Linked DNA regions of Aromatoleum aromaticum EbN1. The protein of the gene in region 2 interacts with the protein of the main gene of each other region in a pairwise test. Links are inferred from orthologs where the notes say so. Each region holds a gene or a part of one and is shown on either strand. Other genes may lie near its edges. The genes, in order: EBN1_RS18420 and grxD.

Region 1 (14,425 bases), 3.2 Mb from region 2 along the record:
CGAGCATGGCGTCACGCACTATTGCGGCGCACCGATCGTCCATTCGATGCTCGCGAACGCGCCCGAATCCTGGCGCGAAGGCATCGATCACAAGATGTATGGCCTTGTCGCCGCGGCGCCGCCGCCTGCCGCGGTGATCGAAGGGATGGCGAAAATCGGCATCGACCTGACTCACGTGTACGGCCTCACCGAAACCTACGGCCCCGCCGCAGTCTGCGCGAAACATGACGAGTGGAAGGATCTCCCGCTCGCCGAGCAGATCGCACTGAACGGGCGCCAGGGCGTGCGCTACCACGCGCAAGAGGGCATCACGGTGCTGGATCCGCAGACGATGGAGCCGGTGCCCTGGGACAACCAGACGATGGGCGAGATCATGTTCCGCGGCAACCTCGTGATGAAGGGGTATCTGAAGAACCCCGACGCGACCGAGGAGTCGTTTCGCGGCGGCTGGTACCACACTGGCGACCTGGCGGTGATGCAGGCCGACGGCTACGTCAAGATCAAGGACCGCTCGAAGGACGTGATCATCTCCGGGGGCGAGAACATCTCGTCGATCGAAGTCGAGGACGCGCTGTACAAGCACCCGGCCGTGATGGCGGCAGCGGTCGTCGCGCTGCCCGATCCGAAGTGGGGCGAAGTGCCGGCAGCTTTCGTCGAGCTGCGCGAAGGGACGACGGTGACCGAAGCAGAGCTGGTCGCGCACTGCCGCGAGCATCTCGCCGGCTTCAAGTCGCCGAAGAAAATCATCTTCGGGCCGTTGCCGAAGACTTCGACCGGCAAGATCCAGAAGTTCGTGCTGCGTGAGCAGGCGAAATCGACTCAGTCCTTCGAATAAATAGACCGATCGGGAGAAGTAGAAATGAGCGCAGTGCCGCAATCCGATGCCGAAACTCTGCTGCTGCGCCGCGATGAAGGCGGCGTCGCGCACCTTGCCCTGAACCGGCCCGGCCAGTTCAATTCGCTGTCGCAGGCGATGCTCGAAGCGCTGATCGAGGAGATCGACGCGATCGCGGCGGACGCCAGCGTGCGCGTGGTCGTCCTGTCCGGGGAAGGCAAGGCGTTTTGCGCCGGGCACGACCTCAAGGAGATGCGCGGCAACCCTGGGCTCGAGTTCCAGCAGGCGCTGTTTCGCCTGTGCGGCCGGTTCATGGTCAAGCTGACCGAGATGCCGCAGCCGGTGATCGCGCGGGTGCACGGCATCGCGACCGCTGCCGGGTGCCAGCTGGTGTCGATGTGTGACCTCGCGGTCGCGGCCGACGTCGCCCGGTTCGCCGTGTCGGGCATCAACGTCGGCCTGTTCTGCGCGACACCCAGCGTGGGTTTGTCGCGCAACATGGGGCGCAAGGAGGCGTTCGAGATGCTCGTCACCGGCGATTTCATCGATGCGCCCGAAGCCCAGCGCCGCGGGCTGGTCAATCGTGTCGTGCCGCTCGAGCAACTCGACGACGAGGTCGCGAAACTCACCGCGTCGATCTGTGCGAAATCGCCGGTCGCGGTACGGATGGGCAAGCAGATGTTCTACCGCCAGCTCGAGATGGGAATGGAGGCCGCTTACCAGATGGCAGCCGAGACAATGGCCTGCAACATGATGACCGAGGACGCTGCCGAGGGCATCGACGCCTTCGTCGGTAAACGCAAGCCGCAATGGCGCGGGTGCTGAGTCGGCGCGGACGGCGGGTGTGCCCGTGTCTGTCGACATCCCAATGCTTGTCGACACCCATATCCACCTCGATGCCGACGAATTCGAGCACGACCGCGAAGCCGTGCTCGCGTCGGCCCGATCGGCCGGCATAGCGCGTTTCGTCGTCCCGGGCGTCGAGGTCGCGAACTTCGACCGCGTCGCGGCGCTCGCCGCGGTGCATCCCGACATCCGCCACGCCTACGGCATCCATCCGCTGTACGTCGACGCGGCGGGACCTGACGATCTGGCGGTTGTCGAGGATCGCCTGAGCAAGGGCGATGCCGTTGCCGTGGGCGAGATCGGACTCGATTTCCTCGTCGATAGCGAGCGGAACAGGAACCGTCAGGAGCAGTTCTACATCGCGCAGCTCAAGCTCGCGCGCCGCTTCGATCTGCCGGTGATCCTGCATGTGCGACGCGCGGTCGACGCGGTCCTCAAGCATTTGCGACGCATCGAGGTGGCGGGCGGCATCGCGCATGCGTTCAACGGCAGCCGGCAGCAGGCCGACGCGTTCATCGCGATGGGCTTCAAGCTGGGTTTCGGCGGGGCGATGAGTTTCGACGGCTCGCGGCGCATCCGTGCCCTTGCGGCGACCCTGCCGCTGGACACGCTCGTTCTCGAGACGGATGCGCCGGACATGTCCCCCGCATGGGCGCAGGGGCGGCGCAACGAGCCGTGCAACCTGTTGCGCTATGCCCGGATTCTCGCCGACCTGAGGGGGACTGCGGTCGATGAGGTGATCGCGGCGACGGGTCGCAACGCAGTTTCGGTTTTTGCCGGAAGACTTTAGGCCGACTGCCTTTTCTTCATGTTTGCGGACTGGGCAATGAGGTCGGCGATATCGCGCTTGACGCGCGCCACGTCGCTGTCGAACTTGTCATAGATCATCAGCGAAATCCCGAATACGTATGCATAAAGCAGCATGCAGCGGCTCGATGCTTCTTCCATCGGCACGGCGCAGGCGAGAAACAGGTCGCGCGCGCAGCGTAGCCGGATGTCGTCGACTTCGGCGACGATTGCGGCAGTTTCCGGGTCGCGCCGCGCCCAGTCGCGCACCGCCAGTTCGATCATCGCACCGCGGCGACTGCGGCTTGTGCTGTAGATGTCGATGACGTGGTAGATCTGCTCCAGCTCGCGCCCGGGGTCCGCCCGGGTCTGCTTGACGATGTCGCGGATCCGCCCGTCGCGCCAGGTCTGCAACACGGCCATCAGCAGGTCGTGCCGATCCTGGAAGTGCCAATAGAAGCTTCCTTTCGTGACTTTCAGGCGCTTGGCCAGCACTTCGACGCGCAGACCGGCGACGCCTTCCTCGGCGAGCACGTCAGTGGCGGCAACGATCCATGCATCACGATCGAGTTGAACCCGGGGTTTGTTCACGACGTTTTCCATACGGGATAGTATTGACGAATCCTGGACCATACGCTACCGTACGTGTCCATACCGATGCGTATGGAACGATTTTTTGGAGCGGCGGTCAAGGTGTCATTCGATTTCGGGCAGTGACATAATGCTCGGACCCATAAAAACACTGACCAGACAGATTAAGGAGCGCGGCATTGAAGATCCTCGTACCCGTTAAGCGCGTGGTCGATTACAACGTCAAGGTGCGTGTCAAGAGCGACGGCACCGGCGTGGATATCGCCAACGTGAAGATGTCGATGAATCCGTTCGACGAGATTGCAATCGAAGAAGCGGTGCGGCTGAAGGAAGCCGGTATTGCGACCGAAGTGGTGGCGGTGAGCTGCGGCGTCGCCGCGTGCCAGGAGACGCTGCGCGCGGCGATGGCGATCGGCGCGGACCGCGGCATCCTCGTCGAGACCGACGTCGAACTGCAGCCGCTCGCCGTCGCGAAGCTCCTGAAAGCGCTGTGCGACAAGGAAGCTCCGCAGGTGGTGATTTGCGGCAAGCAGGCGATCGACGACGATTCGAACCAGACCGGTCAGATGCTGGCCGCGTTGATGAGCTGGCCGCAAGCCACTTTCGCGTCGAAGCTCGTCATTGCCGGCGGCGCTGCGACCGTCACGCGCGAGATCGACGGCGGCCTCGAAACCCTCGAAATCAAGCTGCCGGCAGTCGTCACGACCGATCTGCGCCTGAACGAGCCGCGCTACGCGACGCTGCCGAACATCATGAAAGCGAAGAAAAAGCCGCTCGAGACGGTCAAGCCCGCCGACCTCGGCGTCGATGTCGCACCGCGCCTGGCGACGCTGAAAGTCGTCGAACCCGCGAAGCGCAGCGCCGGCGTACGCGTTGCCGACGTTGCGCAGCTCGTCGACAAGCTCAAGAACGAAGCGAAGGTGATCTGAACATGGCGATTCTGGTTATTGCTGAACACGACAACGCGAGCCTGAAGGCCGCGACCCTGAACGCCGTGGCTGCGGCCACCGAGCTCGGCAAGGCGGCCGGAGGTGAAGTGCATGTCCTCGTCGCGGGCGCGAACTGCGCCGCGGCCGCGGCAGAAGCCGCGAAGCTCGCAGGCGTGGCCAAGGTGCGCGTCGCCGATGCCGCGCACTACGACGCGCAGACCGCCGAGAACGTCGCGGCGCTCGTCGTCGCATCAGTTGCAGATGAGGCCGGCGACTACTCGCACGTCGTCGCGCCCGGCACCTCGTACGGCAAGAATGTCACTCCGCGCGTGGCGGCACTCCTCGACGTCGCGCAAATCTCCGACGTCGTCGCGATCGAATCGGCCGACACTTTCCAGCGTCCGATCTACGCCGGCAACGCGCTCGCGACCGTCAAGAGCTCCGATGGCGTGAAAGTGCTGACGGTGCGCACGACCGCGTTCGAAGCGGCCGCAGTCGCCAATGAAGGCGGAGCCGCAGTCGAAGCGCTCGCCGCAGGGCCCGACCTCGGCGTGGCGAAGCTCGTCGGACGCGAGCTCACGAAGAGCGCGCGCCCCGAACTGGGTGCTGCGAAGATCATCGTCTCCGGCGGCCGGGGTCTGGGCAGCGGCGAGAACTACCACAAGCTGCTCGAGCCGCTCGCCGACAAGCTCGGTGCCGCGCTCGGCGCTTCGCGCGCTGCGGTCGATGCCGGTTTCGCGCCGAACGACTACCAGGTCGGCCAGACCGGCAAGATCGTCGCGCCGCAGCTCTACATCGCGGTCGGCGTCTCGGGCGCGATCCAGCACCTGGCGGGCATGAAGGACTCGAAGGTCATCGTCGCGATCAACAAGGATCCGGAAGCGCCGATCTTCCAGGTCGCCGACTACGGGCTCGTCGGCGATCTGTTCGAGCTCGTCCCCGAGCTGACCAACGCGGTAGGCTGACGCCGCGCGAGCGAAACCGGACCCGGACCCGGACCGGCACGGGGAGCAGCGAGATTGGACCTTCCTGTCTCACTGTTTCCCGCCTCCTGGCACTGGATTTCGCTCATTCTTTCGCTGTTCGTGTTCCATCACCTTGCAGTGACCGTTCGATGGACGCACGTTGCAGCGCCGGCGCAGCTGAACCTGCTGCTCGGCTTCGTCGTAAGCCTGATCCTGTTGTGGAGCCTGAGGGCCGGCGTCAAGCCTGGCCTGAACCTCCATTTGCTCGGCGCAATGGTCGCCACCCTTGCGCTGGGTCCCCGGCTGGCGATCGTCGCGCTGGGGCTGGCGTTGGCCGGCATCACGCTGAACGGGGCACTCGAGTGGCAAGCCTGGCCGCTCAATTTCCTGCTGATGGGCGTCGCTCCGGTGCTCGCCGCACAACTGTGGCTGCGCACGGTGGAACGTCGCCTGCCGGCGCATTTGTTCGTGTTCATCTTCGTCGTGGCCTTCATCGGCTCCGCGGTCACGGCGATGCTGCAGGGCGCTCTTGCCGCCGCGGCGATGGTGGCGGGCAGTGCTTATTCATTTGCATTTCTGGCCAGCGATTATCTTCCTTACCTCCTGTTGCTCGGTTTTGCGGAGGCATGGATGAGCGGGGCGGCGATCACGCTGATGGTGGTGTACCGGCCCGACTGGGTGGTGGCGTTCGATGACCGCCGCTATCTGATCGACAAGTAACCCGACGCGGCAGCAAGAGCCGCAAATTACAACAAAGTACTACTGGAGAGGTTAGAAAAATGAGCCAATACACTGCACCCGTTCGCGACATGCAGTTCGTCATGCACGAACTGGCCGGCCTGCAGGAAGTCGCAAAGCTTCCTGGCTGCGAAGATGTGTCGAGCGACCTGGTCGATGCGATCCTGGACGAAGCGAACAAGTTCGCCAGCGGCATTCTGGCGCCCCTGAACCGGGTCGGGGACCAGGAGGGTGCGAAGTGGGACCATGGCAAGGTCACGACGGCGCCCGGCTGGAAGGAGGCTTATCGCCAGTTTTCCGAGGCCGGTTGGACTGCGGTCGCAGGCGATCCCGAATACGGCGGCCAGGGGTTGCCGAAGCTGCTCTCGACTGCCGTCATGGAAATGTGGAAGGCGGCGAACATGGCTTTCTCGCTGTGCCCGATGCTGACCAACGGTGCGATCGAGGCGGTCGCGCTGCGCGGCAGCGACGAGCAGAAGGCCGCTTACCTGCCGAAGATGATCAGCGGCGAGTGGACCGGCACGATGAACCTCACCGAGCCGCAGGCGGGGTCCGATCTGGCGGCGGTGCGCACGCGCGCCGAACCCCAGGGCGACGGCACCTACCGCCTCTTCGGACAGAAGATATTCATCACCTATGGTGAGCACGACCTGACCGACAACATCGTTCACCTGGTGCTTGCACGCCTTCCGGACGCTCCCGAAGGCGTGAAGGGGATTTCGCTCTTCGTCGTGCCGAAGTTCCTGCTCAATGCCGACGGCACGCCCGGCGAGCGCAACGACGTGCAGTGTGTCTCGATCGAGCACAAGCTCGGCATCCACGCGAGCCCGACCTGCGTGCTCGCGTTCGGCGACAGCGGCGGTGCGATCGGCACGCTGGTCGGCGAGGCGAACCGCGGCCTCGAGTACATGTTCATCATGATGAACGAGGCGCGCTTTGCAGTCGGCATGGAAGGCCTGGCGTTGTCCGAGCGCGCCTACCAGCATGCCTTGGCCTACGCGAAGGATCGCGTGCAGGGCACTGAAGCCGGGGTGCGCGGCGGACCGAAAGTGTCGATCCTCCATCACCCCGACGTGCGCCGCATGCTGATGTCGATGAAATCGCAGACCGAGGCGATGCGGGCGCTTGCCTACGTCGTCGGCGCAGCGACCGACCTCGCGCATCGGCATCCGGACGCTGCGGTGCGGGCGCAGAAGCAGGCTTTCGTCGACCTGATGATTCCGGTCGTCAAGGGATGGTGCACCGAGAATTCCATCGACATCGCGTCGACGGGCGTGCAGGTGCACGGCGGCATGGGCTTCATCGAAGAGGCCGGAGCGGCGCAGCATCTGCGCGATGCGCGGATCACGACGATCTACGAAGGCACGACGGCCATCCAGGCGAATGACCTGATCGGGCGGAAGATCGCGCGTGAGAACGGCGTGACGGTCAGAGCGCTGATCGGCGACATGCGGGCCGTCCAGGGCCAACTTGCGGAGCAGCAGGGCGAAGCGTTCGCGGCGATCCGCAAATCGCTCGACGCCGGCATCGCGGCGGTTGAAGCGGCGGTGGACTACATCCTCGCGACGTACAACAACGACATCAAGGCGGCCTCGGTCGGTTCGGTGCCGTTCCTGAAGCTGCTCGGTATCGTCGGCGGCGGATGGCAAATGGCGCGCGCGGCGCTGGCTTCGCAGGCTCGAATCGCGGCCGGGTCCGACGATGAGTTCTATCGGACGAAGATCGTGACGGCGCGTTTTTACGCCGACCACGTCCTGTCGCTCGCTCCGGCGCTGGCGTACGCAGTGGTGAACGGAGCCGCCGGCGCGCTGGCTCTCGACGAAGCGCACTTCTGAACGCGACTTGATGGCGGCGCCGGCTCCCGCCGCGCCCGCCTTGAAACGAAAGGGCCGGTCTGCCTGCGCAGAAACCGGCCCTTGTCACGCTGGATCGCAGTTACTCGACTTTCGCCTTGGCCCTCAGGTCGGCGACGTGCTTCTCGATTTTCTTCTGCTGCAGGCGCTGTTCGAGTTGCGGTTTGACCTCTTCGAAAGCAGGCGCTTTCAGGTCGCGGACGTCGTCGAGCTGGATCACGTGGTAGCCGAAATCGCTCTTGACCGGCGTCGCGCTGTATTGACCCTTCTCGAGTTTGACCATCGCTTCCGAGAACGGCTTGACGAACATCCCGGGGTTGCTCCAGCCCAGTTCTCCGCCCTTGTCTTTCGAGCCGGGATCCTTCGACGCCGTGGCGAGCGCCTCGAACTTCTCGCCGGCACGCAGCTTGCCGATGATCGCTTTCGCTTCTTCTTCAGTTTCGACGAGGATGTGGCGCGGCTTGTATTCCTTCGAACCCATCTGGCCCTTGATGCTTTCGTATTCCTTCCGCAGATCGGCATCGGTGGCGGGATTGGTCTTGACGAAGTCCTGCATGTACGCGCGGATCAGCACGCCCTGGCGGGCTAGGTCCATCTGGGCCTGGATTTCGGGCTTCTTGTCGATCCCTTTCCTTGCCGCTTCCTGCGCCAGCACTTCGAGGCGGACGAGCTGCTCGCGAGCGGCCTCGCGCAGCTCGGCGCCGTCGGGGGCGCCTTGCGCATGCTGCTCATTGATCATGACGTCCATGCGGGACGAAGGAATCGGGGCGCCGTTTACGGTCGCAACCGGGGTAGCCGCGCCCGCTGCGTGGACCAACAGGGCGGCCGTGAGACCGAGGGCGAGGCGGCTGGGAAAACGTTTCATCAAGGTTCCTTCGGGGTGGGTTGAATTCATGCTTCATCGGCCGTCAGGGCGCGGACGGCGAGCGCGTGCACGCGCGTGCGCATCAGGTCGCCGAGCGCGTCATAGACAAGGCGGTGACGGGCGACAGTGTTCTTGCCCTGGAAACACTCGGCGACGATGGTCAGGCGATAATGGCCGCCGCCACTTCTGGCTCCCGCGTGGCCGGCGTGCAACGCACTGTCGTCGTCGATCTCGACCGATACCGGATCGAGCACCGCCAGGCGTTCGCGGATTTGGTCGATCGTGGTCAAGGCAGCACCTTCTTGAAGGGTTTCACGGTGATCCGCGCGAACACGCCCTGTTTGACATAGGGATCGTCGGCCAGCCAGCGCTCGGCCTCGCCTTGGGACGCGAACTCGGCGACGACGAGGCTGCCGAAGAAACCGGCCGGGCCGGGATCCGGGGAATCTATCGCCGGGAGCGGGCCTGCCATCAGCAGGCGTCCTTCATCGCGCAATCCCTCCAGGCGGGCCAGATGGGCCGGACGGGCGCTCGTGCGCGCTTCAAGCGAACCCGGCGCATCTTCGCCGAGGAGTACGTAAAGCATCAGGTGGTTTCCTCCTGGATATGTCGGGACAGATAGAAGCCCTGGCCAAGAACGAACAGCAGCATCAGGCCCATGCCGCCGAAAAGTTTGAAATTGACCCAGGCCTCTTCGGAAAAATTGTATGCAACGTACAGGTTGAGAAAACCCATGAGGATGAAAAACCCGGCCCATGCAAGGTTGAGGCGTTTCCAGACGGGCTCCGGCAGCCGAATCTGGGCTTCGAGCATCTTCCGGATCAGGTTGCGGCGGAATATCACGGCCGATACGGTCAAGGTGCCGCCGAACAGCCAGTACAGTGCGGTCGGCTTCCACTTGATGAACGTCGGGTTGTGGAAAAACAGCGTCGCGCCCCCGAACACCGCGATTATGGCAAGGCTGATCCACAGCATCGTGTCCACCTTGCGGTGCCGCATCCATACCCAGCCGATCTGGGCAATCGTAGCCAGGATCGCCACCGCGGTTGCCAGCAGGATCGGCGCCTGCGTGACGGCAATGCCGTCGCCGAGCCAGCGCGACGCGAGCTCGTGCGCGAAAGCCTGGTTTCCGCCAGCGATCTTGTAGGCGACGAAGAAGAGGATGACCGGGAGCAGATCGAAGAGAATTTTCATGCGGCAGAATTATAGCGACTTGTCCGTTGTATCCGGCTGAGCTTTGAGGGGATGGAATCCTGGCCGGATCAACGTCCATCGCCGGACAGGACGGCAGTGCCGCGGAGACTGCCTGTACCGGTGCAAGAACCGGATGCCGGGCCTGCTCTCATGCGGTCGCGTCATCCTGCTCCGGCCCGCGCATTCTCGTGCCGAGACGGCGCTTTTCCAGCGGAAGATGCAGGATTGCAAGCAATCCGCCTCCGAGCCGGCGGCCCAGGTCCAGTCGCCCGTTGTGCGAGCGGATGATGCGTTCGACGATCGCGAGGCCGAGACCGGCCCCCTTGGTGTTCGAGCGCGCGTTCTCGAGGCGCGTGAAGGGGTGGCGCATCCTCTCGATTTCGCTCTCCGGAATGCCTGGCCCGCGGTCTGCGACTTCGATCGTCGCCTCGCCTTCGGCGCTATTCACTTTGATATCTATGGGATGGTTCTCGCCCGCATAGCGGATGGCGTTATCGATGAGGTTGGCGAGCCCTCGTCGCAGCGACAGGCTTCGCGCGGGCAGGACCAGTTTCCCGGGCAAGTCCGTGCGGATATCGATACCGCGCAGCCGATAAGGTTCCACGAGGTCCCGCACGAGGCCCGCCAGGTCGAGCGCCTCCATCGGCTCCTGCGGTTCTCCGCGCCCGAAATCCAGGAACTGGCCGATGATCCGGTCCATCTCCTCGACGTCGGCCACCATCGCGGCGACTTCGGTTTCCGGTGCCCCCGACATTTCGACGCCAAGCCGCAGGCGCGCCAGCGGCGTACGCAGATCGTGGGAGACGCCGGCGAGAATCAGGGCGCGATCCGCGTCCGTGCGGGCGAGATCCCCTGCCATCTGGTTGAAGGCTTTCGCCACTGCGGCAATCTCTTGGGGGCCTGTTTCGGGCAGGTGTGGCGGCGTGCGACCGCTGCCGACGACGCGCGCCGAGCGGGCGAGATTGCGCAGCGGCACGCTGATCCGGGAAACGATCAGGTAGGCGCCGAGCAGCGCGACGAGGAGCGCACCGCCTCCCCACGTCAGCCATTCGATCGCCTCGGTCTGTTGCAGCCGCTCGGACGGCAGCATGACCCAGAAATCTTCCTTGTCTTCCGGGTGGAGCCTGAAGCTGATCCAGAAACCGTCGAGCGTTTTCCAGCGCGAGGCAAAGCGCGTGTGAGCGCCGAGCTGACGGCGAATCTCTTCGGTCAGCAGACGCATGGCGCGACTGTCCGGCAGCGGAAGGAGTTCGTCGGAAGGTTCGGCCGGGTAAATCCGGATCCCCTCGAGCGCTGCCAGGTCGATGAGCAATTCGGTGCGGCGCTCGACGTCGGCGTTGATCAGCGCGGTGCGCGTCAGGTTCACGACGCTCGTCGCCATCTGCGCAAGATCGCGTGCGCGCACCGGGTCCTCGAAATGGCGAAAAATCTGCGACCAGGCCACCAGCGCGAGCGTCAGCAGGAGGGCAATGAGCAGAAAAGTCTGCCACAGCAGCGTGCGCGGCGGAAGATCGTTCACCGCCTCGCTGAGGGTCTCACGGATGCCGGTCCACCCGGCGGGACGCGGAGGATGGTCAGCTCTCGCTTGCAGCTTTTGTATCATCGGGAACGAATACATAGCCGAAACCCCAGACAGTCTGGATGTAACGGGGTTTCGCCGGATCGTCCTCGACGAGCTTGCGCAGCCGGCTCACCTGCACGTCGATCGCCCGATCGAAAACGCCGTACTCCCGCCCGCGCGCGAGTTCCATCAGCTTGTCGCGCGACAGGGGTTGCCGGGGATGCTGGAGGAGCACCTTCAGCAGCGAGAATTCGCCCGTGGTGAGTGCAATCTCGTCCTCGTCACGCGTCAGCGAACGCACACCGAGATTGACGCGCACGCGCCCGAAGCTGACGATTTCATCCTCGCTCGTCGGGGCACCGGGCAGGCTCGGAGGCTGGCGGCGCATCACCGCGTGGATACGGGCCACCAGTTCGCGCGGGTTGAACGGCTTGGCAAGGTAGTCGTCGGCACCCATTTCGAGCCCGATGATGCGATCGACATCGTCTCCCTTTGCCGTGAGCATGATGATCGGCATGGCGTTTTCATCGGCGCGCAGGCGCCGGCAGATCGTCAGACCGTCCTCGCCGGGAAGCATCAGGTCGAGCACCATCAGGTCGAAATGCTCGCGATGCAGCGCCCGGTCCATCGACGGTGCGTCGACCACCGCCTTGACCGTGAAACCCTGCTCCTGCAGATATCTCGACAACAAATCCCGCAACCGCGCGTCGTCGTCGACGAGTAACACTCTATATCGGATTTTAGCGTTCATAAGTCGCATCCTATCCTTTGAACATTTGGCATGCTAGCGCTTCGGCGGCCCAGGCCGGGTACCGGAGTAACGCTTCGTAAGGCGGTGTGGAATAGGCAACACCCCGTTACAGCATGGTCCGAAACGCGCACGGACATCTCCCACGGCACGGGTAATTCCTAGTATTTTTCGGGTATGCAAAAGTCGCCCCGTGAAGAGGCTGGAGATCATCATCATGACACATCCGAGGTTGGCATCAGATCCCGCGACGTCGGGCGGCGAAGCGGGTGCTTCGGTCCGGATGCAAACGGGGCGTGGACAGGCACTGTCGATCCTCGCCATGGCCATGACATTCGGAGTGGGGGAGCCGGTGTTCGCGCAAACGGTGCCGGGAGTACTCGCGCAGCAGCCGCTGGCGACTCTGCAAAGCCCGGAGGACCTGCGCCACGCCGAACTCAGGCGCGCACTGATCAGCGGCGCAGACCTTCCCGTCACCGAGCACAAGCGGCCACGCATGTCCCAGGATGAACGCGAGGCGTTGAACCGGGAGTTGCGCGAGGCGATGCGTGGCGTCTATGAGAGCCGAAGAGCCGCTGCCCGCTAGACACTTCCCGGCGCTGTTTTTCCGCGGGTGCGCGGCGCCGGCTGATCGAAGCACCGTTTCCGTTCCACGCGCATTTCACTTGTCGGGCGCTGCTGCCGGTAAAATGCCGGCCTATGAAAATCCTCGCCATCGAGACCTCGTGTGAACGCGCGAGCGTCGCCCTGCTGGTCGACGACGACATCGTCGAACATCGCCTCGAAGGGCATGCCAATCATTCAGAGTATCTGCTGCCGACGCTTCGGGCGCTGCTCGGGAACGCCGGATTACCGATCGCCACGCTCGATGCGATCGCATTCGGCGCGGGACCCGGTGCCTTCACCGGGCTGAGGCTGGCGTGTGGGGTTGCGCAGGGTCTCGGGATGGGAGCCGGGATCGGGGTGGTGCCGATATGCAGCCTCGCGGCGCTGGCGTTGCAGGGCGAAGGGAGCACGGTTTTCGTCGCGACCGATGCCCGCATGGGGGAAGTGTATTCGGCGGCATACCGCGTGGACGGGGAACAGGCAATCGAGGTGCAGGTTCCCGCCTGCTCGCCGCCGCAACATCTGGCTTTGCCTGCCGGCGAACGGTGGTTTGGTGTCGGCTCGGCGTTCCGCGTTCATGAAGCCGGCATCCCGGCGTCTGTCACTGCCCGCTTGTCGGGCCGCAATCCGACGGCCGTTCCCCGCGCTGCGGATATTGCCCGGCTGGCGGCTGGCGAGGTCCGCGAAGGGCGGCTGCTGGCGCCCGAATACGCCGTCCCCCTGTATGTGCGCGACAAGGTAGCGCTGACGACGGCGGAACGTCTCGCACGGGGAGGGCGCGCTTGAACGCCGCAGTATCCGATTTCTCCCCGATGACCGATCGCGACCTCGACTGGGTCGTCGACCACGAAGCCGCACTGCATGCTTTCCCGTGGTCCCGGGGAAACTTCGCAGATTCGCTGGCGGCCGGCCACGGCGCATGGGTGATGCGCGTCGGCGGATCTCCGGTTGCGTATGCTGTCATGTTGGTGGTGCTGGACGAAGCGCATCTGCTCAACATCAGCGTGGCGCGCGAATTCCAGGGCGCGAGGCTCGGCACAGCGCTCCTGCGACATCTTTTTGCCGAAGCGCGGCGATGTGGTGCGTCGCAGTTCTTTCTCGAAGTGCGTCCCTCGAATTCCGCGGCGCTCGCGCTGTATCGATCGCACGGCTTTCAGCCGATCGGACGGCGCAAGGGCTACTACGCGCTGCGCGAGGGCGGTCGCGAGGACGCGATCGTGATGCGGCTCGAACTATGAACCAGCGTCGGGATGCGGTACTGCGCGAAATGGGCCTTGCACCGCTGTGGCGGTTGCGCGGAAGGTCGCAGGCGCTGCAGGCGGACGAGCCGGAGGCAGTGGCGGAAGAACCGGCTGCCGCGGGCCCGCCCGCGAGGGAATCCGGCGTCGTCTTCTCCGCACGAGAACCGCAGGCTTCGCATCGACCGCACCCGGACCCCGTTGCGGCCGCCCCTGCGGTTGACTCGCCGGACGAGCGCGCCCGGCGGATCGAAACCTTGGACTGGGAAGCGCTCGACGCCGACATCCGGGCGTGCACGGCCTGCCGCCTGTGCGAGCGGCGTCGCCAGGCAGTGCCGGGGGTCGGCGATCGCCAGGCCTCGTGGATGTTCGTCGGCGAGGGGCCCGGGGCGGAAGAAGACCAGCGCGGCGAACCGTTCGTCGGCGCTGCCGGCAAGCTCCTCGACGCGATGCTGGCGGCGATCGGGCTGAAACGGGGCGAAGGGGTATATATCGCGAATGCAGTCAAGTGCCGGCCGCCGCACAACCGCACACCGGGAAATGACGAGATCGAGGCCTGCGCACCCTATCTCGCCCGGCAGATCGCACTGCTGCAGCCGCGTCTGCTGGTTGCGCTGGGCCGTCCGGCAGCGCGCGCGCTGCTCGGGGTCGACGTGGCGATCGGGGCCGC
Region 2 (14,379 bases):
GTCCCACTCGGTGTCGAGCATGCGTTCAACGGTCTTGCGCACCAGCGCTCCCTGTCCCGCGGCGGCAAGATAGGGAACGGCTTCCTCGACCATGTGCCGGTCACCCAGTTCGGCCGCGGGAATGCTGCGCCAGTACGCCGCGAGCGCCTCGCCGTCGCGGGCCAGTTCGCGTATCCGTTCGACGTGCGCGCGGCGCACTACCGGTTGCGCCTGCTCGTCCGTCAGGGCCTTGTGCTTGCGCAGCTGCCGTGCGAGGCGCAGGACTTCTTCCCAGTGCCCCAGCGCCGAAGCCACTTTCAGCGACAGGCGCAGCGCGGCGATGTGCCGATGCCCGGACAGACGCAGATTTTCGAGCCGTTCGGCGGCTTCCTCGAAGCGCCGCCCTTCGATCGCGAGTTCGGCTTCGGTCATCAGGCGTGCAACCCGGACTTCTTCTTCCTGCTCCGCAGCCCGCCCGATCCAGATCCGGTAGCGGGTGTCATCGTGCATGCCGTGCGCCGCACGCGCCGCGACCAGTGCCGCCATCGAGCGGCTTTCCCCGGCGTCGAAAGCCTTGCCGGAAAGCTTCAACGCCTGCGCAAAGCGGCCTTCGAAAAGGGCCCGCAAGCCCTCGCGCAGCGCTCGGCCGGCCTTGTCCTTGCGCCGGCGCTCGCGAAACACGCCGACCCGTCCCGGCAGCGCGATCGTTTTCCCGACCAGTCGGAGCACCACGTAGCCGATGAAAAATGTCGCGAGCAGCGCGACGATGAGAAGATTCAGTGACAGCTGGGCACGCCACGGCGGCAGCACGACGAGCACGTAGCCGGTATTGACGCTCGCGAGCATCGCCACCCCGGCAGCGAGAGCGAACAAGGCGATGAGCCAGAGCAGGGTACGCATCCCGGGCCTCTCCTCAACGCTCGCCGGCGCCCGGCCCCTGCTCGCGCGCAGGCGGAGCAGGCGGCGACGGGATCGTGGGAGCGGAAACCGCCTCATCGTGCGAACGGCGGGCACCGGAAGCGGCACCACCCGCGGGCGCCGGTGCTCCGTTGATCGGCCGCCGGCTCTCGGCCGAGCGTGCCTGCAGCATTCGCAGTGCGCCGAGGCTTTCGGTCGGCGTCGGCTGCTCGACCTTGACCGGCAATGCCTGCAGCGCCGCGAGTTCGGCGAGCGTTTCCTGGACGGCCGGGTCGCGCTGGTCGAAAAAGCGTTCGATCCAGCCCTGCGCCTGCGCCAGATCGGCGGCGAAAGTCCGGCCGTCGCGCGCGAGCAGCGCGAGCCGCGCGGTCAGCAGGCGAATCTTGAGATTCTCGCGCAGGTAGGTGCTTTGCGCCGGCGCCAGCAGCACGGGTTCCGACTGGTCGAGACGCTCGATTCGCACCAGCGTCAGCATTTCGCGCCAGATGTCGCGCGCCAGTCCGGTGATGAAATCGATCACCGACGGCTCGGTCGAAGCACCTTCCGGCGCGCTCGCCCCCGCGTTGCGGGCGGCAGCAGGATCGTCGAGTTGCCCGGCGAAAGCCAGCGGCAGCGTGTCGACACGCTCGAGCAGCATCTCCAGGCGCAGCGCGATGCCGGGCACATCGACTTGCGGCGCAGTCTGGAGCCGCTCGATGTCACGCACCAGCGCGCGCCGCAGGGCCTGGAACTGGCCACGGTCCTGCGCCGCGAGCCGCGCTTCGGCCCCCTGCAACGCGATCAGCGCGGCTTCGGGGTTGCCGGCCAGCTGCAGTTGCTGCGCGGCGATGCCGATCGCCTGCTCCGTCTCGGCGACGATCCGGTCGTCCCGCGTGCGCGAAAACTCCTGGTAGAGATTCTCGAGCGCGGCGGCCTGCCCTTCGGTGGCCGCGACGTGCGCCTCGAGCGCGCCGATCTTGCCCTGCAGCGACGCGATCGACTCCTGCTGCTGGCGCGCCGATCCCCGCGCTTCGGCGAGCGCGGAATCGCTTGCCGCCAGGCGCTGGGCGACTTCCTCGCGAATCTCGATGGCGCCAGAGCGCAGCTCGTATACCTGCCAGGCGGCGAGCCCGGCGGCGGCGAGCGCGACCAGCGCCACGGCAGTCGCGACGCCGCCGCCACGCTTCGAGGAGGAAGCCGCCGGAGTGGAGGACGAGGTGGATGGCGCCGATCCGGATGGAGTATCGGAACGCGGAGGCTGGGAAAGCGCTGGGATTTCTTCTTTCATGCCGAGAGTTTAACCGAGGTCGCTAGAAATGAGATTCGAGTGCGCGAATGAGCCCTTCGTCGCCGGGGCCGGTTTCGACGACACGCACGAAGCCGGCTGCGCGCGCGTGCGCCGCAATTCTCGAGTGCGGCGCGAAGATCGGCACCGGGCACAGCAGGCGCAGGCCCTCGGCGCCGACGATGGCGACGAGCTTCGCGACACCTTCGCTGCTGGTGAGCGTGATCGCGTCGAGTGCGCCGCGCCGCGCGAGGTCGAGCAGCGGGGCCGGATCCTGGTCGGGCTGGAAGCGGCGATAGCAGCTCACGTATTCGACGTCGGCGCCGTGTTCGCGCAAGGTTTCGCCGAGCAGGTCGCGACCGCCGTCGCCGCGGAAGATCACGATCCGCCGGCCACGCACCGCTTCGGGCCGGAATTCCGGAAGGGCGAGCACGGACTCGCTGTCGAAACCACTCGCCGGCGCGACGACGGAGCGAAAACCGAACGCCGCGAGCGCCCGCTCGCTCCCCTTGCCGACAGTCGCGACCACCACTCGCTGCGGCCAGGCGCGCCGCGCGAGGATCGGCGTGAGCGCGTGCTGCACGGCGTTCGGACTGACGAAAAACGCGAGATCGAACTGATCGAGCCGGGTGGCTATGTCGTCGAGTCGTGCGCCATCGACGGCGCCGATCGCGAGCACCGGAAAGCACACCGGAATGCCGCCGCGTGCAGCGATCGCCTCGCACAGGCTGTCGGCCTGCCCCACCGGGCGAGTGACTGCGACGTGACGTCCGCAGAGCGTATTGCGCGTCATCGACAAGCCTGTGCCGTCCGGACCGGGCTCACCCCAGCCGCGCGAGGATGTCTTCGGCCCCTTGCGCGCGCAAGTCGTCGGCCAGTGCGAGGCCGAGCCCTTCGGCATCGGCGGCATCGCCTTCGCGTTCGGCGCGGACCATGCGGCTGCCATCGGGCAGCGCGACGAAACCGCGCAGCCACAGCCGGCCGGCGCGGATCTCGGCGTAGGCGCCGAGCGGCACTTCGCAGCTGCCCGCGAGCGCGCGCGCGACGGCGCGCTCGGCGCGCACGCACGCGGAAGTGTCGGCATCGTTCAACGGCGCGAGCCAGGCCGCGATGTCGGTGCGCTTCGCCAGGCATTCGATGCCGAGCGCGCCCTGCCCGGCCGCCGGCAGCGACACCTCGGACGGCAGTTCGGCACGGATGCGGTCGGCAAGCCCTAAGCGCCGCAGTCCGGCGGCGGCGAGAATGATCGCGTCGTACTGCCCCTCGTCGAGCTTGCGCAGGCGCGTGTCGAGGTTGCCGCGCAGGCTCGTGACCGCCAGGAACGGGAACTGCGCATGCAGCTGCGATTCGCGGCGCAGCGATGACGTGCCGACGACCGTGCCCGGCGGCATGTCGGCGAGGCTCGCGTAGCGCGGCGACACAAACGCGTCGAGCGGCACTTCGCGCGCCGAGATGCACGGCAGCGCGAACGGTTCGGCCAGCTGCATCGGCACGTCCTTCATCGAATGCACCGCGATGTCGGCGCGCTCCTCGAGCAGCGCGGCTTCGAGTTCCTTGACGAACAGCCCCTTGCCGCCGACCTTCGCGAGCGGACGGTCGAGGATCTGGTCGCCGCGCGTGGTCATGCCGAGCAGCTCGACGCGACAGCCCGGGTAGAGCGCCTCGAGCCGAGCCTTGACGTGTTCGGCCTGCCACAGTGCTAGACGGCTTTCGCGAGTGGCGATTACGAGGCGTTCGGGGGCGGGAAAGTCAGGGGTAGCGCTCACGGTGGGCAGACTCGTCACGGAGGAATGGATCGGTGCCGCTCGCAGCAAAGGGTTGCCGCAATGCAACATCAGGGTTGGCGCCAATGGCGCACGGGCTGGGCGGCATTCTAGCATGGGTGCAAATTGCGCCTTTCGTGCCCCGGCGGGCGCAAGTCCCCATCACGTCAGCCGGCGAGCCAACCGGCCGCTCCCACAACGTAGCCACCCACACCCGGAACAGACCATGACTGAAGACAAGGACGCCCCGCTGCGCGAAGACATCCGGCTGCTCGGCCGCGTGCTGGGCGACACCGTGCGCGACCAGCACGGCGAAGCGGCATTCGCCCTCATCGAGCGCATCCGCCAGACTTCGGTGCGCTTCCGCCGCGACGATGACAACGCGGCACGGCTCGAACTCGAAGGCATCCTCGACGCGCTGTCGCGCGAACAGACGATCGAAGTCGTGCGCGCGTTCAGCTATTTCTCGCACCTGTCGAACATCGCCGAGGACCAGCATCACATCCGCCGCAGCCGCGCGCACCTGATCGCCGGCTCGGCGCCGCGCGAAGGCAGCGTCGCGCACGCGCTCGTGCGCGCACTGGCGAGCGGCTTGCCGCCGGCCCGGCTCGCGGCGTTCTTCGACACCGCGCTGATCTCGCCGGTGCTGACTGCGCATCCGACCGAAGTCCAGCGCAAGAGCATCCTCAACTGCGAGACCGACATCGCCCACCTGCTCGATGCACGCGACCGCATGACGCTGACTCCCGAAGAGCGCCAGGAAAGCGACGAGGCGCTGCGCCGCACGGTGCTGACGCTGTGGCAGACGCGCATGCTGCGCCCGGCGAAGCTGTCGGTCGTCGATGAAGTCGCGAACGGCCTGTCGTATTTCGACGCGACTTTCCTGCGTGAGCTGCCGCACCTCTATGCGAACCTCGAAGACCAGCTCGTGAGCCGCGACCCGGCGCTCGCCGGCCTCGAACTGCCGGCGTTCCTGCAGGTCGGCAGCTGGATCGGCGGCGATCGCGACGGCAATCCTTTCGTCACTGCCGACGTGCTTGAACGCACGCTCGCGATGCAGGCAGGGGCCGTGCTCGGCTTCTATCTCGACGAACTGCACGCCCTCGGCGCGCGCCTGTCGCTCGCGCTCGGGCTGGTCACCGCATCCGATGCGCTGCTCGCACTGGCCGCCCGCTCGCCCGACCATTCTCCCCACCGCAACGACGAACCCTACCGCCGCGCGATCTCCGGCATCTATGCGCGGCTCGCAGCGACGCACCACGCGCTGCTCGGCACCGAACCGCCGCGCCACCCGGTGGCAGTGGCCGAACCGTATGCCGCCGTCGCCGAACTCGCCGACGATCTCGATGTCATTCACCGCTCGCTCGTCGCGAACGGCTCGGCGGCGCTCGCGCGCGGGCAGCTGCGCCGGCTGCGGCGGGCGGTGCGCGTGTTCGGCTTTCACCTCGCGCCGATCGACCTGCGCCAGAATTCCGAGGTGCATGAGCGCGTCGTCGCCGAACTCCTTGCGACCGCCAGAACCGGTACCGACTACGCGACGCTCGACGAGGCGGCGCGCGTCGAACTGCTGATCGAGGAACTCGCGACACCGCGTCCGCTCGCATCGCCTCACGTGCGCTATTCAGACGAGACCGAAGGCGAGCTCGCGATCTTCCGCACTGCGCGCGCGGCTCACCGGCGCTACGGGGGGCCGGCGATCCCGAACTGCATCATCTCGAAGACCGACGACGTCTCCGATCTGCTCGAACTCGCGCTGCTGCTGAAGGAGGCGGGCCTGCTGAGGCCGCACGAACGGGCGCTGGACGTCAATATCGTCCCGCTGTTCGAGACGATCGAAGATCTCGCGAACGCGCCGTCGGTGATGGACCGCCTGTTCGCGCTGCCCGGATACATGAACCTGCTCGCTGCCTCCCGCGACCGCACCCACGAAGTCATGCTCGGCTATTCCGACAGCAACAAGGACGGCGGCTTCCTGACGTCGGGCTGGGCGCTCTACAAGGCCGAGATCGGCCTGATCGAGGTGTTCGCGCGGCACGGCATCCGTCTGCGCCTGTTCCACGGCCGGGGCGGTTCGGTCGGACGGGGCGGCGGCCCGAGCTACGAGGCGATCCTCGCGCAACCCGGCGGCGCGGTGCAGGGGCAGATCCGGCTCACCGAGCAGGGCGAAGTGATCGCGGCGAAATATGGCAACCCGGAAGTCGGCCGGCGCAACCTCGAAGTCATCGTCGCCGCGACGCTCGAAGCGAGCCTGCTCGCCGATCGCGCTCCCGCGCCGCGCGTCGAGTTCCTCGACACGATGCAGGCGCTGTCGGACGTCGCGTTCGCTGCGTACCGCGGGCTGGTCTACGACACCGAAGGGTTCGAACGCTATTTCTGGGAATCGACCGTGATCTCGGAGATCGCCGAGCTGAACATCGGCTCGCGGCCCGCGTCGCGCAAGAAAGGCACGCGCATCGAGGATCTGCGCGCGATCCCCTGGGTGTTCAGCTGGTCGCAGTGCCGCCTGATGCTGCCGGGCTGGTTCGGCTTCGGCAGCGCAGTCAAAACCTGGCTCGCAGCCCACGCTGACGACGGCATCGCCCGCCTGCAGGCGATGCATCGGGAATGGTCGTTCTTCGCCGCGCTGCTGTCGAACATGGACATGGTGCTGGCGAAGACCGATCTGGCGATCGCGTCACGCTACGCCGGGCTCGTCAAGGACGTCAACTTGCGCGATGCGATCTTCGAGCGCATCCGCAACGAATGGCACGACACCGTCGACGCGCTGCTCGCGATCACCGGCCAGCGCGAGCTCCTCGACGGCAACCCGCTGCTCAAGCGCTCGATCCGCAACCGCTTCCCCTACCTCGATCCGCTCAACCACGTACAGGTCGAGCTGCTGCGCCGCCATCGCGAGACGCATGACGACGCGCGCATCCGGCTCGGGATCCACATCTCGATCAACGGCATCGCGGCCGGTTTGCGCAACAGCGGCTAATGAAGTCGGGGCGTCAGCGAGTGAGAGTCAGAACCCGAGCGTGTGCCGGACCACCGGCCACTGGCGCCGGCTGATCGGCAGGCGTTCGGCCAGGCCGGCGAGCACGACGTCCCAGTGCGGCTCGCCGTCGTCCTCGCCCGCGCGCTCGACGCCCGTCACCGCCCCGCGCGCGACGAGGCAGTTGCGATGGATGCGGACGAAGCGATCGCGGAACTCCTGTTCGAGCTGGACCAGCGACTCGTCGAGCAGGAACTCGCGCCCCGCGGTGCGCGCAGTGACGTATTTGAGTTCCGCGCGCAGAAACAGCACGTCGGCGAGCGGCACCAGCACGATGCGCCCGCGCTCATTGACGCTGAAATGGCGCCTTGCGCCGCGCGAAAGGCCGGCCAGCAGCGTGTCGGTAGCGGGCGAACGCCAGCGTGCGCGCGCGAGCGCTTCGGCAAGCCGCGCTGCGCGCACCGGCTTCAGCAGGTAATCGGTCGCTGCCAGCTCGAACGCCTGCACCGCGTATTCATCGTATGCCGTTGTGAAGATCACAGCGGGGGGGCACTCGAGACGGCCGAGGTGGCGCGCGAGTTCCACCCCGTCCATGACCGGCATGCGGATGTCGGCGAGCACGACGTCGGTGGCCAGGTCTTCGATCAGGCGCAACGCTTCGAGCCCGTTAGCCGCCACGCCGACGACGCGCGTCGGCTGCGTGTCCGCGATGTCGTCGAGCAGGTCCTTGAGGCGTGCGCGGGCAGGCTCCTCGTCGTCAACAATGACGACTCGCAGAGCAGCGTCGGTCATGCAGGAATTCTCGGTTGTGGCGACGCCGGGAAAGCCCGCGTCGCAAGCGCCCGGCGGAAGCCGGCGAAGCTTTTGCTTTATACTTTTCACCCCTTATATGCGACGGACGCGACGGACGAAACCTGCGCCGCCGCGGCATCGAACGATCCTCCCGGTCGGTTTTCCTTCCACGGACATTATGACAGACACCTCCTCCTCGCAGCCGGCCAAGGCGTGGTCCGGCCGTTTTTCCGAACCGGTCTCGGACCTCGTCAAGCGCTATACCGCCTCGGTGTCGTTCGACCAGCGCATGGCGCAGCAGGACATCCGCGGCTCGCTCGCGCACGCGAAGATGCTCGCTCGCCAAGGCATTATCGGCGCGACCGACCTCGCCGACATCGAGCGCGGCATGGTGCAGATCCGCGGCGAGATCGAGCGCGGCGAATTCGCGTGGAACCTCGACGACGAGGACGTCCACCTCAACATCGAGAAGCGCCTCACCGCGCTCGTCGGCAATCCCGGCAAGCGCCTGCACACCGGCCGCAGCCGCAACGACCAGGTCGCGACCGACATCCGCCTGTGGCTGCGCGACGCGATCGACCGGATCCTCGCGCTGATCGGCGAGTTCCAGAAGAACTTGCTCGATGTGGCCGAAGCGAACGCCGCGACGCCGATGCCCGGCTTCACGCACCTGCAGGTCGCCCAGCCGGTGACTTTCGGCCACCACCTGATGGCCTATTTTGAAATGAGCCGCCGCGACGCCGAGCGCTTCACAGACTGCCGCAAGCGCGTCAACCGCCTGCCGCTCGGAGCCGCCGCGCTCGCCGGCACAAGCTATCCGATCGACCGCGAGTTCGTCGCTCGCGAGCTGGGCTTCGATGAGGTCTGCCACAATTCGCTCGACGCCGTCAGCGACCGCGATTTCGCGATCGAATTCTGCGCCGCCTCGGCGCTGCTGATGACCCACCTGTCGCGCTTGTCCGAAGAGCTGATCCTGTGGATGAGCCCGCGCGTGGGTTTCATCGACCTTGCCGACCGCTTCTGCACCGGCAGCTCGATCATGCCGCAGAAGAAGAACCCCGACGTGCCCGAACTCGTGCGCGGCAAGACCGGGCGCGTCAATGGTAGCCTGATCGCGCTCTTGACGCTGATGAAAGGCCAGCCGCTCGCCTACAACAAGGACAACCAGGAAGACAAGGAGCCGCTGTTCGACACCGCCGACACGGTCATCGACACGCTGCGCATCTACGCCGACATGATCACCGGCATCCGCGTCAAGGCCGACGCGATGCGCGACGCGCTGAAGCAGGGCTACGCAACGGCGACCGACCTCGCCGACTATCTCGTCAAGAAAGGCCTGCCGTTTCGCGACGCACATGAAGCGGTTGCGCTCGCCGTGCGCGCAGCCGAGGCAAAAGGCTGCGACCTGCCGGACTTCAGCCTCGACGAGCTGCGCGCCTTCTCGCCGCTCGTCGGCGAAGACGTGTTCGCAGTGCTGACCGTCGAAGGCTCGCTGGCGTCGAGGGCGCATGTCGGGGGCACTGCGCCGGAACAGGTCCGCGCCGCGATCACGCGCGCGCGGGGCAAGAATGCTTGATTCCGTACGGGCCCTGTCGCCCCCCCACGCGCCGGAACGAAGAGGCGTGCTGACGGGACGAGTGCAGGAGCCGACGTCTGTATCGGCACACGGAGCACGAGCCGATTCCTGAAACCTGCCGCCTGTGGCCGCTGTCGGAGTTTTTTACAGCCGGCAGCTCGGCGACGAGAGGGTGGTCCGCGCCGGCCTTTTCGATCAGTGACTTGCAAAGATTTTTTCAGTCTCGGCGTGATATTTGCTATGGTTGAAAGGGGCTGAACTGACAGCGAAGCAGCCGCTGCGGCGATTTCACTGGCGGTTGCTGAAACAAGGGGTTCGAAATGACTCAGGCAAAGCAAGACAATGCGGACGAGCGGCGCCGACGCTTGCTTAAGGGCGCACTGGCGACGTCATCGGTGATGACTCTGGGTTATGGCGGACCGCTGGCGGCGGCATCCCTGAGTTGCATCGCCAAGATCGATGGCGGTTACCCGACTGGTACTAATCAGTTCTTCATCGGCGCCGCACCGCCAGCCACACCTGGAGGGGGCAACTGGGCGTGGAAAATGGTGGAGGTGAACCGATACCAGAGCAATGGCAACGGGGTGATAGACGGCTTCGAGGTGGACGGCAACGTGTATCGAGCCGATAATCCAGAGGTTCTCATTTCAGCTGCCATCCCGAAGCCAAACGGCAGCGGTGACTATCCGAAAAAGGCTTGGCTGCTGGTTTATTTCGATCCCGATGGCATTGAGGCCGGCACCTACCCGACTTACACCGTTCAAGGCGAGGGATTCACTCCTGCGGTCTCGTCGTGCCTGACCTCGATCAACCCCGGCATCGTGGCGAACTACGGTTTCGGAGGCTGACCGGATCGTACGATGCGCTTCCGCTATGGCCCCCGCGCATGGATGGATGCGCACTGCCCGTCGCTCGACGGGCAGTTTCTTTTTCTGGACCCCGTGTGGTGGGACACGCATTTGCTCAGCGAAGGGGCGGTCCAGGTGCTGCGTGAGGCAGCCTCCGCGATCGAGGCGTCACGCTTCGATGAATTTGTGCGCGAGATTCATGCCGCCGGCGGCTGGCCTCCAGGCCTCGAGCACCTCGCGCATTCCCTTGCGGGCCTCGGCCGTGGTCGCGACGAAGGCGCAGTTTGAGGCGCCTCGACTACCGCCTGCTCGATCTCGGCGCGGCCCGTATCGCGGTGACCTCACCGATATTGAAGTTCCAGGAGCAGCTCGATTTCATTTACGGCCGTCGCAGTGACAACGACGCGGGGTTTTTCGCTGACATTCGCGTTGCGCTGTGGCCGGGCCCCGCGTGGCGGCTGGGCCGACGGCAGGTGGCGCTTTGGTCCGAGGGGGTTCGCCCCTTCGAGCCCTATCCCCTGCACGGCGCGCTCCCGCTGTTCGAATGGGGCAGCAACTGGTTGCTCGCGCAGCGCCTCAACGCCTATCTGCTGCTTCATGCCGGCGTGCTGGCGCGGGGGGAGCATGCGCTGATCCTGCCGGCGGCCCCCGGCTCGGGCAAGAGTACGCTGACCTGTGCGCTCCACCTCGCCGGCTGGCGCTTTCTCTCGGATGAATTCGGCGTCGTCGACCCGGAATCCGGGCACGTACGGCCCCTGCTGAAGCCCGCTGCACTGAAGAATCGCTCAATCGACGTTATCGGTGGTCTGCCCGGAGCCGTGCTCGGCCCCGTATTCCCGAAAACGCGCAAAGGCGATGTCGCACACTTCGTGCCGAACCCGGCCAGCATCGCCGATCGCCACCGCACCGCCACACCGAGGTTAGTGATCTTCCCGCGCTATCGCGATGGCGCGCCGCTGCGCTCCAACACGCTGTCCACGGCCGAGGCGGCGATGCGCCTCGGCCTCAACAGTTTCAACTACCGCAGCCTCGGCCCGATCGGCTTTCATGCTGTCACACGGCTCGCCCGGTCGGTAAAAGCCTGCGAACTCGAATACGGGGACCTCGGGGCCGCCATCGACCACATCGAGCATTTGTTCGTGGCGGCGCCGTGAAACCGCGGCTGCCGACCGAACTCGAACTGTTGCTGCGGGGAATGCGCGAACCGCTTCACATTGACACAGCGCGATGGGAACATGTGCTCCGTCTCGCCCGCATGACCGGCTTGCACGGCCGCCTCGCCGCCTCAAACGACGGCAACAGCGACCTGCCCGAACCGGTGCGCCGACATTTGGTGTCGGCCAGCCGAATCGCCGCATTCAACGCCCGCATGCTGCTCGGCGAACTCGACGCGCTCGCTGCGCTGCTGCGCGACGTCACTTTTCCAGTCATTGCGCTGAAAGGCGGCGCCTACGCGTTGCAGGGGGGGATGGCGCGCGGCCGTTTTGCGTCGGATGTCGACCTTCTGGTGCCGAAAGCGCACTTGCGGCCGGTGGAACAGCGGCTACGCGCTGCGGGCTGGGTCGCTGCCCCGCTCGACGCCTATGACGAGCGCTATTACCGCGACTGGAGCCACGAGACGCTGCCGATGCGTTTTCCCGGCCGGGTGCTGGAGGTGGACCTGCATCATGCGATCACGCCGGTAACCGGCACCCTCCACTTCGACGCCCGCCCGCTGTTCGAGGCCAGCGTGCCAGTTCCCGACTCGGTGTTCCGGGTCCTGTGCCCCGAAGACCAGGTGCTGCATGCGTGCGTGCACTGCTTTCATGACGGCGACCTTGCCTTGCGAGTCCGCGAGATCGTCGACATTGACGCCCTGTTGCGCCGCTTTTTTCAACAGGAAGATTTCCCGGAGCGCCTTGTCGCCCGCGCTCAGGAGTTGGGGCTGCAGCGGCCTTTGTGGTACGGGCTGCATTTCGCGCAAGCGTGGCTCAACACACCGACCGCCCCAAGGGGGTTCGAGCGACTCGATTCCCCCGGCGCGACCTCGCAGCGTCTGATGGACTGGCTGGTGCCGCGCGCGTTACTGCCGTCGAATCCGGACTTCCCGCCCCCGACAGCCGTTCGCCTCGCTCGCGCGGCGATGCTCGCGCGTTATCACTGGCTTCGCATGCCCCTGCCGATGCTGTTCCCGCATCTCGCGCGCAAGACGGCATTGAGGATGCGGGCCCGACTGGTACAGCCGGCGGGACGGCCGGCACGAAAAAGCCCGCCGTGAGGCGCCGGCGGGCAATTCGATAAAGCCGGATCAACCTTGCTGCGTTGCTCCGGCGCTCTTCAGAACTTCCTGCAGCTCGCCGTTTTCATACATCTCGCGCATGATGTCGCAGCCCCCGACGAATTCACCGTTCACGTACAGCTGCGGGATCGTCGGCCAGTTGGCGAACTGCTTGATGCCGTTACGGATTTCGTCGTTCTCGAGAACGTTCACCGAGAAGAACTTCGGCACGCCGCTGTTCTTGAGGATCTGCACGGCGGTCGATGAGAAGCCGCACTGCGGGAACTGGGGCGTGCCCTTCATGTACAGGACGACGGGGTTCGTGGTGACCTGTTCGCGGATGACTTCCTGGGTGTCCATGGTCTATATCCTAAAAAGTTGAGTGTTTCAGTCGGGTAATTCTATGGATGGACGCCGCACGCGTCAATAGCCTCCGCACGCCGTGCGAGCGCGGGACTTGCCGCGATCAGCGACCGCGCCATTGCCCTCCCGACACCCGCTCGATGCCCGCCAGATCCTTCCAGGACGCGATCGACGAAAACCCGCCATCGGTCAGCAGCCCGCGCACCGCGGCAGCCTGGTCGAAGCCGTGTTCCATGAACAGCCAGCCACCGGGTTCGAGGTGACGTGGGGCCTGCGCGGCGATGGCCGCGAGGTCGTCGAGCCCGTCGGGGCCCGCGACAAGCGCGGTGCTCGGTTCGAAGCGCACGTCACCCTCGTCGAGATGCGGGTCGGCTGCCGCGATATAAGGCGGGTTCGCAACGATGAGTTGATAGTGGTCGTCGCCAAGCGAAGAAAACCAGTCGCCGAGCACAAAGGAAATGCTCGCCCGCAAGCGTGCCGCGTTCGCCATCGCGACCCACAGCGCCTCGCGCGACCGATCGACTGCGACGACATCGGCCTGCGGCAGCTCCAGCGCGAGGCTGATCGCGAGCGCGCCGCTCCCGGTACCGAGGTCGAGCACGCGCGTATGTGGCTTGTCGCCGAAATGCGCCAGCGCCAGTTCCACCAGCAGCTCGGTGTCGGGACGCGGAATCAGCACCGCCGGTGTCACGATGAACGGATGGCCGAAGAACTCCCGCTCGCCGGTCAGATAAGCCACCGGCTCACCCGCCTCGCGCCGCTCGACGAGCGAGCGGAATTCAGCCCACTCCGGGGCTTCGAGCCTGGCTTCCGGGTACGCCGCGAGGCGTGCCGCCGAGCACTGCAGCACGTGGCGCAGCAGAATGCGCGCATCGACGACCGCGATCCGCGCTCGTGCCCAGTTCAGCGCGCCGCCGATGTGGGGAGTCGCTTCGGCCATTTTCACGTCACCCGCCTCCCAGCGCCGCCAGCTGATCGGCCTGGTGCTCCCGCGTCAGCGCATCGACGAGCTCGTCCAGATCGCCCTGCATCACCGCATCGAGCTTGTAGAGCGTCAGGTTGATGCGATGATCCGTGACGCGCCCCTGCGGATAGTTGTATGTGCGGATGCGCTCGGACCGGTCGCCACTGCCGACCAGGCTCTTGCGCGTGGCGGCCTCGCGCGCCTGCTGCTCGCGCAATTGCCTGTCCTGGATGCGCGCGGCGAGCACCGACATCGCCTGCGCGCGGTTGCGATGCTGGGAACGATCGTCCTGGCACTCGACGACGATGCCGGTCGGAAGGTGCGTGATGCGTACTGCCGAATCGGTCTTGTTGATGTGCTGGCCGCCCGCGCCGCTGGCGCGGAACGTGTCGATGCGCAGGTCGGCGGGATTGATGTTCACCGCTTCGACTTCATCGGCCTCGGGCATCACCGCCACCGTGCAGGCGGAAGTATGGATGCGTCCCTGCGTTTCCGTCACCGGGATGCGCTGCACACGATGCCCGCCGGATTCGAACTTGAGCTTCGAATACGCCCCGGCGCCGGCGATGCGCAGGATCACTTCCTTGTAGCCGCCCAGATCCGATGGGCTCGACGACACGATCTCGACTTTCCAGCGCTGGCGTTCGGCATAGCGCGTATACATGCGCAGCAGGTCGCCGG

What was found.
Region 1: the proteins of grxD (region 2) and EBN1_RS18420 interact in binary tests that used the Escherichia coli proteins (3 or more experiments, as listed by UniProt). The link is inferred for Aromatoleum aromaticum EbN1 from one-to-one orthologs.

Annotation. Positions count from the first base shown.
Region 1 is NC_006513.1:3,848,063-3,862,487, reverse strand. What follows is about bases 7,067-10,045. They hold EBN1_RS18420 (BolA family protein), read right to left. Parts: upstream 8,699-10,045; coding sequence 8,435-8,698; downstream 7,067-8,434. Other genes in these bases: EBN1_RS18405 (ATP-binding protein), read right to left, coding at 9,751-10,045; EBN1_RS18410 (septation protein A), read right to left, coding at 8,994-9,602; EBN1_RS18415 (YciI family protein), read right to left, coding at 8,695-8,994; EBN1_RS18425 (peptidylprolyl isomerase), read right to left, coding at 7,626-8,408; EBN1_RS18430 (acyl-CoA dehydrogenase), read left to right, coding at 7,067-7,525. In the rest of the region: EBN1_RS18465 (acyl-CoA synthetase), read left to right, coding at 1-835; EBN1_RS18460 (enoyl-CoA hydratase), read left to right, coding at 860-1,660; EBN1_RS18455 (TatD family hydrolase), read left to right, coding at 1,704-2,471; EBN1_RS18450 (TetR/AcrR family transcriptional regulator), read right to left, coding at 2,468-3,070; EBN1_RS18445 (electron transfer flavoprotein subunit beta/FixA family protein), read left to right, coding at 3,238-3,987; EBN1_RS18440 (electron transfer flavoprotein subunit alpha/FixB family protein), read left to right, coding at 3,990-4,952; EBN1_RS18435 (energy-coupling factor ABC transporter permease), read left to right, coding at 5,007-5,672; more of EBN1_RS18430, read left to right, coding at 5,732-7,066; more of EBN1_RS18405, read right to left, coding at 10,046-11,220; osmolarity response regulator transcription factor OmpR, read right to left, coding at 11,177-11,914; EBN1_RS18395 (hypothetical protein), read left to right, coding at 12,129-12,497; tRNA (adenosine(37)-N6)-threonylcarbamoyltransferase complex dimerization subunit type 1 TsaB, read left to right, coding at 12,611-13,303; rimI (ribosomal protein S18-alanine N-acetyltransferase), read left to right, coding at 13,300-13,755; EBN1_RS18380 (uracil-DNA glycosylase), read left to right, coding at 13,752-14,425. UniProt on the Escherichia coli protein: Transcriptional regulator that plays an important role in general stress response. Has many effects on cell morphology, cell growth and cell division. Acts by regulating the transcription of many genes, including dacA (PBP-5), dacC (PBP-6), ampC and mreB.
Region 2 is NC_006513.1:673,247-687,625, forward strand. What follows is about bases 11,067-13,999. They hold grxD (Grx4 family monothiol glutaredoxin), read right to left. Parts: upstream 12,732-13,999; coding sequence 12,402-12,731; downstream 11,067-12,401. Other genes in these bases: EBN1_RS03205 (HprK-related kinase A), read left to right, coding at 11,067-11,268; EBN1_RS03210 (nucleotidyltransferase domain-containing protein), read left to right, coding at 11,265-12,371; prmC (peptide chain release factor N(5)-glutamine methyltransferase), read right to left, coding at 12,838-13,674; prfA (peptide chain release factor 1), read right to left, coding at 13,682-13,999. Outside these bases: EBN1_RS03160 (heme biosynthesis HemY N-terminal domain-containing protein), read right to left, coding at 1-879; EBN1_RS03165 (uroporphyrinogen-III C-methyltransferase), read right to left, coding at 893-2,035; EBN1_RS03170 (uroporphyrinogen-III synthase), read right to left, coding at 2,187-2,954; hemC (hydroxymethylbilane synthase), read right to left, coding at 2,983-3,927; ppc (phosphoenolpyruvate carboxylase), read left to right, coding at 4,151-6,901; EBN1_RS03185 (LytR/AlgR family response regulator transcription factor), read right to left, coding at 6,929-7,690; argH (argininosuccinate lyase), read left to right, coding at 7,869-9,266; EBN1_RS03195 (hypothetical protein), read left to right, coding at 9,587-10,114; EBN1_RS03200 (hypothetical protein), read left to right, coding at 10,127-10,402; more of EBN1_RS03205, read left to right, coding at 10,399-11,066; more of prfA, read right to left, coding at 14,000-14,379. UniProt on the Escherichia coli protein: Monothiol glutaredoxin involved in the biogenesis of iron-sulfur clusters.